4 regions of the Serratia sp. MMO-28 genome follow, and region 1 is predicted to be linked to each of the others. Evidence: predicted binding sites of a transcription regulator. Region 1 holds the regulator's gene; each other region holds the start of a gene.
The links. Region 1 encodes PurR, which represses purine synthesis genes. Its sites were predicted from a motif close to CANGCAAACGTTTGCNTG; they were not measured.
Positions count from the first base shown of each region.

Region 1 (3,128 bases):
TTCTTATTGCAGGTTTTTTAGCGGCGGCAAGTGTATCCGGCTGGATCTCTGCTTGTGAAACGGTAATATTTGCTAGGTGCTGTTAAAAAAATTGAAGGCAAAAGAAGATGTGGTCTGAATATTCTCTCGATGTGGTTGACGCGGTAGCGCGCACCGGCAGTTTCAGCGCGGCGGCACAGGAACTGCATCGTGTGCCGTCAGCCGTGAGTTACACCGTACGGCAACTGGAACAATGGTTGGCCGTATCGCTGTTTGAACGCCGCCACCGTGATGTGGAACTGACGCCTGCCGGTGTGCTGTTTGTCAAAGAGGCGCGCACTGTTATCAAAAAAATGCTTGATACTCGCCGTCAATGCCAGCAGGTAGCCAATGGCTGGCGCGGGCAGTTAAGAATCGCGGTGGATATTATTGTCAAGCCGCAGCGCAGCCGCCAACTGGTGCTGGATTTTTATCGTCACTTTCCCGATGTGGAACTGATGGTGCAGCCGGAAGTGTTTAACGGCGTGTGGGATGCGCTGGTGGATGGCCGAGCTGAGATGGCGATCGGTGCCACGCGTGCCGTGCCGGTGGGCGGGGGATTTGCCTTTCGCGACATGGGTTTTATGAACTGGCTGTGCGTGGTGAGTGCCACACATCCCTTGGCCTCCCTGACCGGCCTGCTGCGTAACGAGCAATTGCGGCCCTATCCCTCTTTGTTGCTTGAGGATACTTCGCGCAACTTACCGAAACGCGTGACCTGGTCTTTGGATAATCAGCGGCGGCTGACCGTGCCCGATTGGGTTTCTGCTGTCGACTGCTTACGCAGTGGGCTGTGTGTTGGCATGGTGCCCGCGCATCGCGTGCTGCCGTTAGTGCAAAGCGGCGAACTGGTAGCCTTGCAACTGTATGAACCGTTCCCCGCCAGCGCCTGTTGCCTGACCTGGCAGCAGAATGCGCAGTCACCGGCGATGGCCTGGCTGCTGGAGTATCTCGGGGACAGTGAAACGCTCAACCAGGAGTGGCTGAGCGAAGAAGTGCCGGGCAGCGTCGAGGTGCCCGGCACAGGCGCTTAACGGCGGTAGTCGATGAACGGGCCGTCGGCCACGGAGCGGCGCTCGATCAGTTTGGGATGCACTTCAATCACCTGGGATTCTTCACGCTTGCTGATAATGCGATCCAGCAACATGGTGAAAGCCATCTCCCCCAGGTGCTCTTTCGGCTGATGGATGGTGGTCAGGGCCGGGGTGAAATAGCGCGCATTACGCACGTTGTCATAACCGATCACCGAAATATCCTGCGGGACGCGCAGCCCCAGCTCGTCGGCGGCACAGATAGCGCCCATCGCCATAATATCGCCGCCGCAGAATACCGCCGTAGGTCGGTGCTTTTGTGACAGGATCTGGTGCATGGCCTTATAGCCTGAATCGGGCTCAAAATCCCCTTGGACGATCCACTCTTCACGCACGTCTACATTGGCTTCCTTCAGGGCTTTGAGGAAGCCCTGATGGCGGCCGCCGCCGGTGTTGCGCGACAATTGGCCTGGAATCGCACCGATATCGCGGTGGCCGCGTTCCAGCAGATAGCGGCCAGCCAGATAGCCGCCTTCAAAGGCGTTATCAATAATGGTGTCGGTGAAATCCCCGCGTGCGGCGCCCCAGTCCATCACCACCATCGGGATATGGCGATAATCCTCCAACATGCCCAGTAACTGGTCCGGGTATTCGGAGCACATGATCAGCAAGCCATCGACGCGTTTTTGCGCCAGCATCGCCAGATAAGCGCGCTGTTTATCGAGGTTATTGTGCGAGTTACAGAGGATCAGGGTATAGCCTTTGCTATAGCAACTGTTTTCCACCGCCTCGATCACCTCAGCAAAATAGGGGGCTTCGCTTGAGGTGGCAAGCAAACCGATCGACTTGGTGTGATTAACCTTAAGGCTGCGCGCAACGGCACTGGGTGAATAGTGCAGTTCCTTGATCGCCGCCCTCACGGCTTCTTTGGTTTCTTCGGCGACGAAACGCGTTTTATTGATGACGTGCGAAACGGTGGTGGTGGAAACGCCAGCGCGCTTGGCGACATCTTTAATCGTTGCCATGTAAAGAATGACTCCTGAACCCACATGTTACAGCATGTAAGTATGATGTTAATCGTTTGCCTGCGTATACCTATCGTCTCACTGGATATAACCTCTCCAGGGAAGCGGAAGCTGAGTTTTTAGGGCTGAGATCGTAAGCCGTTTGAACAGGAGGGGCATTTTGCCGGTACGCAGTTGTGAACTGCGGATTTTGTCCCATATTGGCGCAAAGTGGAAGATCTATTCAGCATTATAACTTGGGAAATGATAACAAGATTTTAGTCACGAACTGTGTGAAAATGATTTGACGCATTAATCGTGTGGATTTTATGCTTAGCACAGCCAATCTGATAGGGAGTCGTTATGGATACCGATTTGAAGATGTCGTTGATCACCACCGTTTGTGCATTGGCAATGATTATTGTTTTTGGTTTTATCGCAGCATTGAACTAACTTCATAGCAAAAATAATAAAGGCGCAGCATGCTGCGCCTTGTTATCACATCACATCCCGGCCGTTACGCCAGATTCTTTGCCACGAATGCCCAGTTGACCAATGCCCAGAAGTTTTCCAGGTATTTTGGACGCGCATTGCGGTAGTCGATGTAGTAGGCATGTTCCCACACGTCAACGGTCAGCAGCGGTTTGTCTTCACCGGTCAGCGGGGTAGCCGCATTTGAGGTGTTGACGATCGCCAGCGTTCCATCCGCTTTTTTCACCAGCCAGGTCCAACCTGCGCCGAAGTTTTTCACGGCGGCATCGGTGAATTGCTCTTTAAACGCGGCAAAAGAACCGAAGGATTTGGCGATCGCATCAGCAACGGCACCCGTTGGTTCATTGCCACCCTGTGGTGACAGGCAATGCCAATAGAAGGTGTGGTTCCACACCTGCGCTGCGTTGTTGAACACACCGCCGGTAGAGGTCTTGATGATCTCTTCCAGGGTTTTGCCTTCGAACTCGCTGCCTTTCACCAGGTTGTTCAGGTTAACCACGTAGGTGTTATGGTGTTTGCCATAGTGGTATTCCAGGGTTTCTGCAGAAATGTGCGGTTCGAGAGCGTTCTTCTCATACGGTAA
Region 1 covers NZ_JBBCVB010000044.1:25,861-28,988, reverse strand. The annotation lists gene punR (DNA-binding transcriptional activator PunR) at 108-1,052, shown strand; gene purR (HTH-type transcriptional repressor PurR) at 1,049-2,074, opposite strand; gene cydH (cytochrome bd-I oxidase subunit CydH) at 2,417-2,506, shown strand; gene sodB (superoxide dismutase [Fe]) at 2,571-3,128, opposite strand, start outside.

Region 2 (3,128 bases), on a different contig from region 1:
TACTGCCGACGTTCAGTGCTTCGAGCATCTGCGGGCCTGCCGGGAATTCGATCCAACTGATTTGCGTGCCGGGGAAACGCTTCTCTAGCAATTGGTGCGTTTTTGCCAGCACCAGGCTGACGGAACCTTTCTGATAGCCAATGCGGAACTGGGCTGGGGCATTCTCCTGTGCGCCGGTGGCCTTAGCGGTCGCCAAGGAAAAAATTGCCAGCAGTGCAGCCGTAGTGAACCCGCGGCGAAGAGTTGAGAGTCGCTTCATCATTGTTTCCTTTTATCTTCAGGCGGTTTGCTGGGCTAACAACGAGGAGGGGAGGTTTAATGCAGGGGATTTGCTGCGGCCCAGCGCCCAGTAAAAGCTTTCCAGCGCCTGTTCCAAACGGGTGGAAACAGGGGCAGACAGGGTGAACTGTTCACCGCTGAGTAGGATCTGGCTATCGTCGGCAAAAACGCCGTGCAGCACTTCCTGGGCTTTCAACGCCGCCAACACCGGTTTTAACGCGTAATCCACCGCCAGCATGTGGCCGGGAGAACCGCCGGTTGCCAGCGGTAACACCACCTTGTGGTCTAATGCGCGCTCTGGCAGCAGATCGAGTAAGGTTTTCAATGCACCAGAAAATGAGGCTTTATAGACCGGCGTGGCAATCAGTAGGCCGTCCGCCAGCGCGAGTTGGGCGGCAAAGGCTTTGATGTCAGGGCTGTTGAAATTGGCATACAGCAGATCGTCGGCAGCGAAGTCGCGCAAGGTATAAGCAATCACTTCCACACCCTGTTGTTGCAGCCAGCGTTGGCTCTGATGTAGCAGGGTTGCTGAACGTGACGGAACTCGTGGGCTGCCGGCCAGTGATATAACGCGCATTGCCGCTCCTTATAGCTATACCCTTCATACTTCAAGTTGCATGTGCGTTGGCTTTGTTACTCGGCCCATCCGTGGGCCTCGCCCCTTCGGGGCCGCTGCAAGCAGCGTTCAAATCTGCTCCTGGCAGATTTGTCGCTCACCCCAGGAACGATCTTGAGTAAGCTCCTGGGGATTATGAGCCTCAAAGAGGCTCACCCTGCGGGCCAGCGCAAGCGCTGTTCAAATCGGTCAAAGACCGATTTGTCTCTGCGTCGCCGCCTTCCTGCAACTCGAATTATTTTGGGTATAAAAGTTATCAATGTTAAAATAATGTTTGTTGAGTGTTTTAAAGCTAACAGCAAGTGAGGGCGTTTTTTAAATCTCAATTTCTGATTTTGATATGCGTAAATAGAGGAACGCAGGGGCTTCAAGGGCGGGTTCGGGAAAACGGTGGCGTTAAAAACGTTTTTTTTGCCTTTAATCAATTCCAATTGATGGCAGGATACCGGAGAATATGCCCCCGGCTTGCAACTAACCGGGAAATCAGGAGAGTACATGTACTACCCCCTCATCAGGAAAGCGTTGTTTCAGCTCGATCCCGAGCGTGCGCATGAATTGACCTTCAGTCAGCTCCGCCGGATCACCGGCACTCCGTTAGAGTTTCTTATCCGTCAGTCCGTGCCGACCAAGCCGGTGAACTGCATGGGGCTCTCTTTTAAAAATCCGTTAGGCCTGGCCGCCGGTCTGGATAAAGACGGTGAGTGCATTGATGCTTTTGGTGCGATGGGGTTTGGCTTTGTTGAGGTGGGAACCGTTACCCCACGTCCACAGCCCGGTAATGATAAACCACGCCTGTTTCGCATTGTTGAAGCTGAAGGGCTGATTAATCGCATGGGATTCAATAACCATGGCGTGGATAATCTGGTTGAGAACGTTAAAAAATCCCATTTTGGCGGCATTCTGGGGATTAATATTGGCAAGAATAAAGATACGCCGGTAGAACAGGGTAAAGATGATTACCTGACCTGTATGGATAAAGTGTATCCCTATGCCGGTTATATCGCGATTAATATCTCTTCACCCAATACGCCGGGATTACGCTCGTTGCAGTATGGCGAAGCATTAGACGATCTTTTGCTGGCCATTAAAAATAAGCAGGCCGAATTGCATGCCCGCCATCACAAATATGTGCCGGTGGCGGTAAAGATCGCGCCGGATCTTTCAGAAGAAGAATTGATCCAAATAGCCGACAGTCTGGTGCGGCATAATATCGATGGTGTGATTGCCACTAATACGACCCTCGATCGTAAATTGATCCAGGGCTTGAATTACTGTGAGCAAACCGGCGGGCTCAGTGGTCGCCCGGTACAATTACGCAGCACTGAAGTGATCCGCCGCTTGTCACAGGAGCTACAAGGGCGCTTGCCGATTATCGGCGTGGGGGGAATCGACTCCCTGACCGCTGCGCGGGAAAAAATGGCGGCGGGGGCAACGTTGGTGCAAATTTATTCCGGATTTATCTTCCATGGTCCGCGTTTGATTAAAGATATCGTTACCCATATCTAATATTTTTCCCTTCATTTCTGGCCGGGGGTTTATTTCTGCTCCCGGCTCGTCTATATTTTGTTCGTCAGTCTAAATATCGTTCGTAGAATTAGCGGCTGTAGGGGTGATAAAATCATCTGTTAGGGTATCGCGTTGTTAAGTAGCACGTTGGCAAGAGGGATAAGCAATAATGAAGATAAAACCAGACGATAATTGGCGTTGGTATTTTGACGCTGAACACGATCGAGTCATGCTCGATCTCGCTAATGGTACTCTCTTCCGTTCGCGCTTTCCGGCAAAAATGCTAACGCCGGATGCGTTTGCTGAATGTGCTTTCTGTGTTGACGATGCGGCACTCTATTTTGATTACGAAGAGCCCTGTAAACAGCTGCAGCTCAGCCATGAGCAGCGCGCCGAACTGGTATTGAATGCCCTGGTCGCGTTCCGTTTCCTGAAACCCTTGATGCCAAAGAGCTGGCATTTCACCCAGCAGCATTATCCGCTGCAGCCCAAGAATGGGACATTGGCGGCGGTGAAGGTGATGGATAGCGGCGAAGACGCCCACCTGCTGGTGGTTGAGGCCGGCGATCATGCCAGCCTGTGCCTGCTGGCGCAAAACCAACTGAAGTTAGCAGGCCGCACCATGGTGTTGGGCGATGCTATCAAGGTGATGCACGATCGCCTCAAGCCTTGCATTCTGGATGATTTATCCGCTCCGGCTTACGACAGAGCGGTTTAGCCTCAGGCC
Region 2 covers NZ_JBBCVB010000021.1:73,024-76,151, forward strand. The annotation lists gene WG891_RS18310 (sulfonate ABC transporter substrate-binding protein) at 1-262, opposite strand, end outside; gene ssuE (NADPH-dependent FMN reductase) at 278-856, opposite strand; gene WG891_RS18320 (hypothetical protein) at 1,010-1,201, shown strand; gene pyrD (quinone-dependent dihydroorotate dehydrogenase) at 1,391-2,401, shown strand; gene WG891_RS18330 (cell division protein ZapC) at 2,571-3,119, shown strand; gene WG891_RS18335 (YcbX family protein) at 3,122-3,128, opposite strand, start outside.
Region 2: pyrD (quinone-dependent dihydroorotate dehydrogenase) is a predicted target of PurR. The motif match lies at 1,276-1,293, and genes of this name have one in related genera.

Region 3 (3,128 bases), on a different contig from region 1:
CAACCCGGCAATTAAATCGTCTGTAAATACCCCTGGTGTTGAAACACAAATTAATTCAACCGTAACGCTGTTTTATAAACCTATACCACCTGTTGCCAGTACTCATCACCAAGCCTTACTGCCAGTTGCCGGGAAACCGCCAGCAATGCCTCAAGAACCTGAGGTAAGTATGGCTGTTCTTCGCTCTGTGAGGGGAAGGATAAGCATAACCCCACCGTCTCATTGCGGTGTTTATTGGTTACTGACGTTGCCAAAGAACTGATCCCCGGCAGCGTTTCGTTACGCGCCAATGACCAGCCCTGCTGCCTCACCTGGGCCAATTTTTGCAGTAGCGCATCCAACGTCTGCGGTGAGTTGGCCGCAGTGGCCTGATAGCCTGCGGCAAAACGTTCACACACCTGTTCATCACTTTCGCGTGCCAGCATCGCCCGCCCCACCGAGGTTTCTGCTGCTGGAGAACAAACGCCTACCGGTGTGACCACCTGCAGGAAATGGCGGCCAGGGAAGGTGCGCATCACCCGGCTCTCGCGCCCTTCCAGCATCGCAATATAACCGGTGCAAAAGGTCAGTTGGTTGAGCTGAGTCATTAGCACCGAGGCGCTTTCCACCAGCGGCGTTGACAGATAATGGCTGGCAACCGAAAGCAGTAGATGCCCAATCTTATACAGGCGGCTTTCGGGATCGCGCTCCAACATCCCTTGGCCTTCCATGGTTTGCAACAGGCGCGAAACCGTGCTTTTTGGTAACCCAAGTTGCTCGACCACATCACTGAATGAAATTCCCGGCTGGCCGTGAGTCATACGCCGCTGAGAAAATAGCTTTAACACCGCTGAGGCATTCTCTAATGTGGTCATCATGCACCTTGTTCCATTATATGGAACTAAGTTCCTAATCGATATTTAGAAACTAAAACCCACAGCACTGAGCGTCAAGGTATTTATTTCCCACCGCCACAAGCAACCTCAGTAAATAATTCTTCACTCAAGAAAATACGACACAGAACGCAAAGTGATTACCAATTAAACTTTGCAGATGTCCGCTTGCGAATATAAATATCAGCACAAAATGCTAATACAGATCGTTACGTCAGAAATGATCAAAAGGTGAACAATGGGGGCGAATGAGAGGAACATATAACGCTTGGGAATAGGCCAAGGTAAAAACGGGGCCACCCAAAAGGTGCCCCAGAGGAAGTTTATCTCACCGTTTCACAGTGCAAAGCCGCGAGGATTTGTTCAACCACCTGGGCCGGAGGAAGGGTTCCATCCATCACATAATGCGCGGTTTCCTGGTACAGCGCCTCGCGCGCCGCCAGCACTTCCAGCATTTCTTCGGCGATCGGGCGGCCTGTTAATGTCGGGCGCTGCGCATCTTGTGGATAGTCTTCCAACCGACGTGCCAACACGCTGGCAGGTGCGCGCAGATAAATCACCGTTCCCTGCTGGCGCATAAACCGACGGTTCTCTTCCGCCAGGATCATACCCCCCCCCGTGGCAATCAGGGTTGACGGCTGAGTCACCTCTTGCAAAGCCAGGGATTCACGACGGCGGAACCCTAACCACCCTTCTTGCGCCACCATTTCCGCCACGCTCATGTGCGCAGCCTGCTGCATAAACAAATCGGTATCAATGAACTGATAACCCAGGGCCTGCGCTAACGCGCTCCCCACCGTGGTTTTACCGGCTCCGCGCGCGCCTACCATAAAAATGGTTTGTGTCATTACGGGTTGTCCCTTGTGCAGTAGCTTGTAGGCATTGGTTTGCCAGCAGGATGTCTGGCAGGCAGATCGAACGATAGCTGCTGCATCATACCGCCCCCACTCTGTATTTCAATCTTTACGACGGTGTAAATTTTACAGCGCAGCGGCTACCCGCCACAACCACCGTCAACCTGGCCCGCAATCGTTCCCCTGTAAGGCCAGAGCGCGCCATTTAAGCAGACTTTCCCGCTAGCAGGAACCCTTGTGACTCTGAGTCCCCCCGCAGTGCAGAGAGAGCGCCGACAAAAGCGTTCGCTAACAGCAGAAAAAACAGGCTACATTGAGCGAATAAGGGAGGGATAAATGGCACGACAAATTGTTCCGTTAACCGAATACCCACAATTGGCCGACGTATGCGCCGCCTGGGCCTTCGGCCAGTGGGGCTCACAACGCGGTGGTTCGCTGGAGCGCACCCGCCAGCGTTTTACTCTGTGCAGCAAACCCAGCGATGACTACCTGACGTTGATGATGATAGACGGCGATCGCCCCTTGGGCATGGCCAGCCTGTGGCCGAGTGACGATCATCACCGAAAGGATCTTTCCCCCTGGTTAGCGGGCGTTTTTGTGCATCCAGACCACCGGCGGCAGGGTATCGCTCAGCAGTTGGAGCAAGCCATTGTCTTGATTGCGCAACAGCGTGGTTACTCCGTTCTGCATTTGATTACCGATCGTTCAGAAAAGCTGTATGCCGCTTGGGGTTGGCAAACCATCGAACAACGTCATCAGCATGGCGAACAGGTGGTGGTGATGGAGAAACGGCTCTGATTAGAACCGGCAAGGGTATAAAGGCTGCAATAATAATCGACCAATAACCCTCATTGGCATTACTGGTCAGATTATCATCCGCAGCCGTCTATTATATTCGCCAATATAGCGAGCCGAACTGCTGGTGTATTATTACCGGTAGATTTCTGCATTACCGCGCCAATCGCTGGAATCCCCTGGGTTATCCAGGCCAATAATCCGATAGTGGGTTGCACCATCTTGCACGGCTTTCTGTTTTAAAGCGTTGACAGCATCATCGGGTGAGCCGCTGATGCCAGAAACCGAAATAACCCCCATGCTTTGCATAGTGCTGGCTTGGGCACTGTCGACCTGTTTAGCGGACATCCCCGCTGCCAGCGTTGAGAATGAAGCGGTAGCGATCAGTGTGGCTGCGATGCAAGGTAATAGTTTCATGATTGACTCCGTTGTTTTGCGTGTTAACTCGTTCTCAGTGCTGTTAATTATTGGCCAGCCAATGAAAACGGACGTCATCCAATGTAAAGAAACTCAATCATTGTGAGTAAAACAAGGAGGAAGGGAGAAAAATTATTTCCTGATAGCGCCAAACTTTATTTATAGTAAAATTTTATGCCTTATTTTATGG
Region 3 covers NZ_JBBCVB010000022.1:98,245-101,372, reverse strand. The annotation lists gene WG891_RS19035 (IclR family transcriptional regulator) at 81-854, opposite strand; gene aroL (shikimate kinase AroL) at 1,196-1,720, opposite strand; gene WG891_RS19025 (GNAT family N-acetyltransferase) at 2,063-2,524, shown strand; gene WG891_RS19020 (DUF1471 domain-containing protein) at 2,657-2,938, opposite strand.
Region 3: aroL (shikimate kinase AroL) is a predicted target of PurR. The motif match lies at 1,895-1,912, and genes of this name have one in related genera.

Region 4 (3,128 bases), on a different contig from region 1:
GCCAGCTCTTTCTCTATCTGCAAATGCGGGATCATACAGCAGGTGGTCCCTTGCCGTGCTAGCTGCACAAAGGCTTCCGAGGAGTTAACGATATGGCAGGGTACGCTGCCCGGCGAAAGATCGAAGTTCTGCTGCAGAAATGCCTGGTGCATATCGTCGAGATGATCAAACGCCACCGCAGGGGCTTTCAGCAGCGCGGAGCGGGTCACGCCGTTGGGGAAGTAGCGCTCGGCAAAGCCTTTGGACGCGACGAACAGATAGTCCAGCGCGCCCAACTGATCCACCAGGCAGCTCGGCAACGGCTGCGGCTGAATACTCACCGCACCCACCACTTCACCCCGGCGCAGGCGTTCCTGGGTGCGGGTTTCGTCTTCGACCTGCAGATTCAGGCGGATCGGTGAGTCCGTCAGAACCGGTTTCAACGCCGGTAACAGCCAGGTTGCCAGACTGTCGGCGTTGACCGCCAGCGACAGCAATAATGGGGTATCGACGCCATTATCATTCCCCAGCCACTCCTCTTCCAGCAGCTCAACCTGGTGCAGTAACGCCAGCAGTTTCTGCCCCTGTTCAGTCGGGCGCGGTGGCACGGTGCGCACCAGCAGCGGTTGGCCGAACAGGTTTTCCAACTGTTTGATACGTTGGGATACTGCCGATTGGGTGATACAAAGTTTTTGTGCCGCGCGCTCAAAGCCACGCTCACGAATCACCGCGTCCAGCGCTTGCAGCGTTCGATAGTCTGGGCGTTTCATCGGAGAGATATCCCTATAAAAATAATTTGATACCTGCACTATGCCACATTTTTGCGCTTTTCCGGGTGAAATAAGTGTGATCCCGTCTGAGTGCAAAACGGCGATTTACCCTATAATACGCACACGTTTTCGCACACAGGCAATGAACACACATGACTCAGGATGAACTGAAAAAAGCGGTAGGCTGGGCGGCGCTGGAATATGTGAAACCCGGCACCATCGTGGGGGTTGGCACAGGTTCTACGGCGGCTCATTTTATTGATGCGCTCGGCTCGATCAAAAATCAGATTGAAGGGGCGGTATCCAGCTCCGACGCCTCTACCGCCAAGTTGAAAAGCCTGGGGATCCACGTTTTCGACAGCAACGAAGTGGATTCGCTGGATATTTACGTTGACGGCGCGGACGAGATCAACGGCCATATGCAGATGATCAAAGGCGGCGGTGCGGCCCTGACCCGCGAGAAAATCATTGCCGCGATTGCCCGCAAATTCATCTGTATTGTCGATTCAACCAAGCAGGTTGATGTGTTGGGTAAATTCCCGCTGCCGGTGGAAGTGATCCCGATGGCGCGCTCTTATGTGGCGCGTGAGCTGGTGAAGCTGGGCGGCCTGCCGGAATACCGCCAGAACGTGCTGACCGACAACGGCAACGTGATTCTGGACGTGCATAACCTGAACATTCTTGATGCGGTAGCGTTGGAAAATAAGATCAACGGTATCGCCGGGGTGGTCACCGTCGGCCTGTTTGCCAACCGTGGTGCGGACGTTGCGCTGGTGGGCACGCCGGATGGCGTCAAGAAAGTGATTAAATAAAGGCGCTGAACAGGGGCGCAGTAGCTTGCGCCCCGATGGTTTGCCGCTTCTGGCGATTTTGGGCTAAAAAATATCTTATCTTAAAACCGCTAAATTTAGTGATATATGTCACGTTATGCCAATAACCTCCGCTAAGCTCCTACCAAATTCTTCCACCATGGTATCTTCCACCAGAAACCACCGGCATCAATGAGCCTTGTGCTGATCGGCGGGCAATCGTTTGTATTGCCGGGCGCGTTATTTTTGTTATGTTGGGGGGATGTGCTGTTTTGTGACAGTCGTTTCTGAAGTCTGAATATAGGGTCGGGTAAATGGCAAAAGTATCATTGGAGAAAGACAGGATTAAATTCCTGTTGGTGGAAGGGGTTCATCAAAGCACGGTAGACAGCCTGCGTGCGGCCGGATATACCAACATTGAATACCACAAAGGTGCATTAGACACCGAAGCGCTTAAGGCATCCATCCGCGATGCGCATTTCGTCGGTATTCGATCGCGCACCAATCTGACCGAAGAAGTCTTTGCTGCCGCAGAGAAACTGGTGGCGGTGGGCTGTTTCTGTATCGGTACCAACCAGGTTGATTTGAAAGCGGCGACCAAACGCGGTATCCCGGTATTTAACGCCCCCTTCTCCAATACCCGTTCCGTGGCTGAAATGGTGTTGGGCGAACTGCTGCTGATGCTGCGCGGTATCCCAATGGCCAACGCCAAAGCACACCGTGGCCAGTGGCAAAAACTGGCCGTGGGTTCCTATGAAGCGCGTGGCAAGAAGCTGGGGATTATCGGCTACGGCCACATTGGTACCCAGCTTGGTATCCTGGCGGAAGGCCTGGGTATGAAAGTGTTCTTCTACGATATTGAGAACAAACTGCCGTTGGGCAACGCTCAGCAGGTGCGCCACTTATCCGATCTGCTCAATATGAGCGACGTGGTAACGCTGCACGTGCCGGAAACGCCGTCGACCAAGAATATGATTGGTACAGAAGAGCTAGCGCTGATGAAGCCGGGGGCGATTCTGATTAACGCCTCGCGCGGTACCGTGGTGGATATTCCTGCGCTTTGCAATGCGCTGGCGAGTCATCATCTGTCGGGGGCTGCGATTGACGTATTCCCAGAAGAGCCTGCCACCAACAGCGATCCGTTCAATTCACCTCTATGCGAGTTCGATAACGTGCTGCTGACGCCGCACATCGGGGGCTCGACCCAGGAAGCGCAGGAAAACATCGGGGACGAAGTGGCCGGGAAACTGGCGAAATACTCCGACAACGGTTCTACGCTGTCTGCGGTTAACTTCCCGGAAGTTTCACTGCCGATGCATGGCCCGAACTCCAGCCGCCTGCTGCATATTCATGAAAACCGCCCAGGCATTCTGACGCAGATTAACCAGATCTTCGCAGAAGAAGGCGTTAACATCGCCGCGCAGTACCTGCAGACCGGTGCGGAAATCGGTTATGTGGTGATCGATATCGAAGCGGAAACCGAGCGTGCAGATGCCGCATTGCAACGGATGAAAGCGATCGAAGGCACTATCCGCGCACGCCTGCTGTTCTGATTAAGGTTGTGTTAGAC
Region 4 covers NZ_JBBCVB010000039.1:18,764-21,891, reverse strand. The annotation lists gene WG891_RS24105 (LysR family transcriptional regulator ArgP) at 1-749, opposite strand, end outside; gene rpiA (ribose-5-phosphate isomerase RpiA) at 902-1,561, shown strand; gene serA (phosphoglycerate dehydrogenase) at 1,873-3,111, shown strand.
Region 4: serA (phosphoglycerate dehydrogenase) is a predicted target of PurR. The motif match lies at 1,771-1,788, and genes of this name have one in related genera.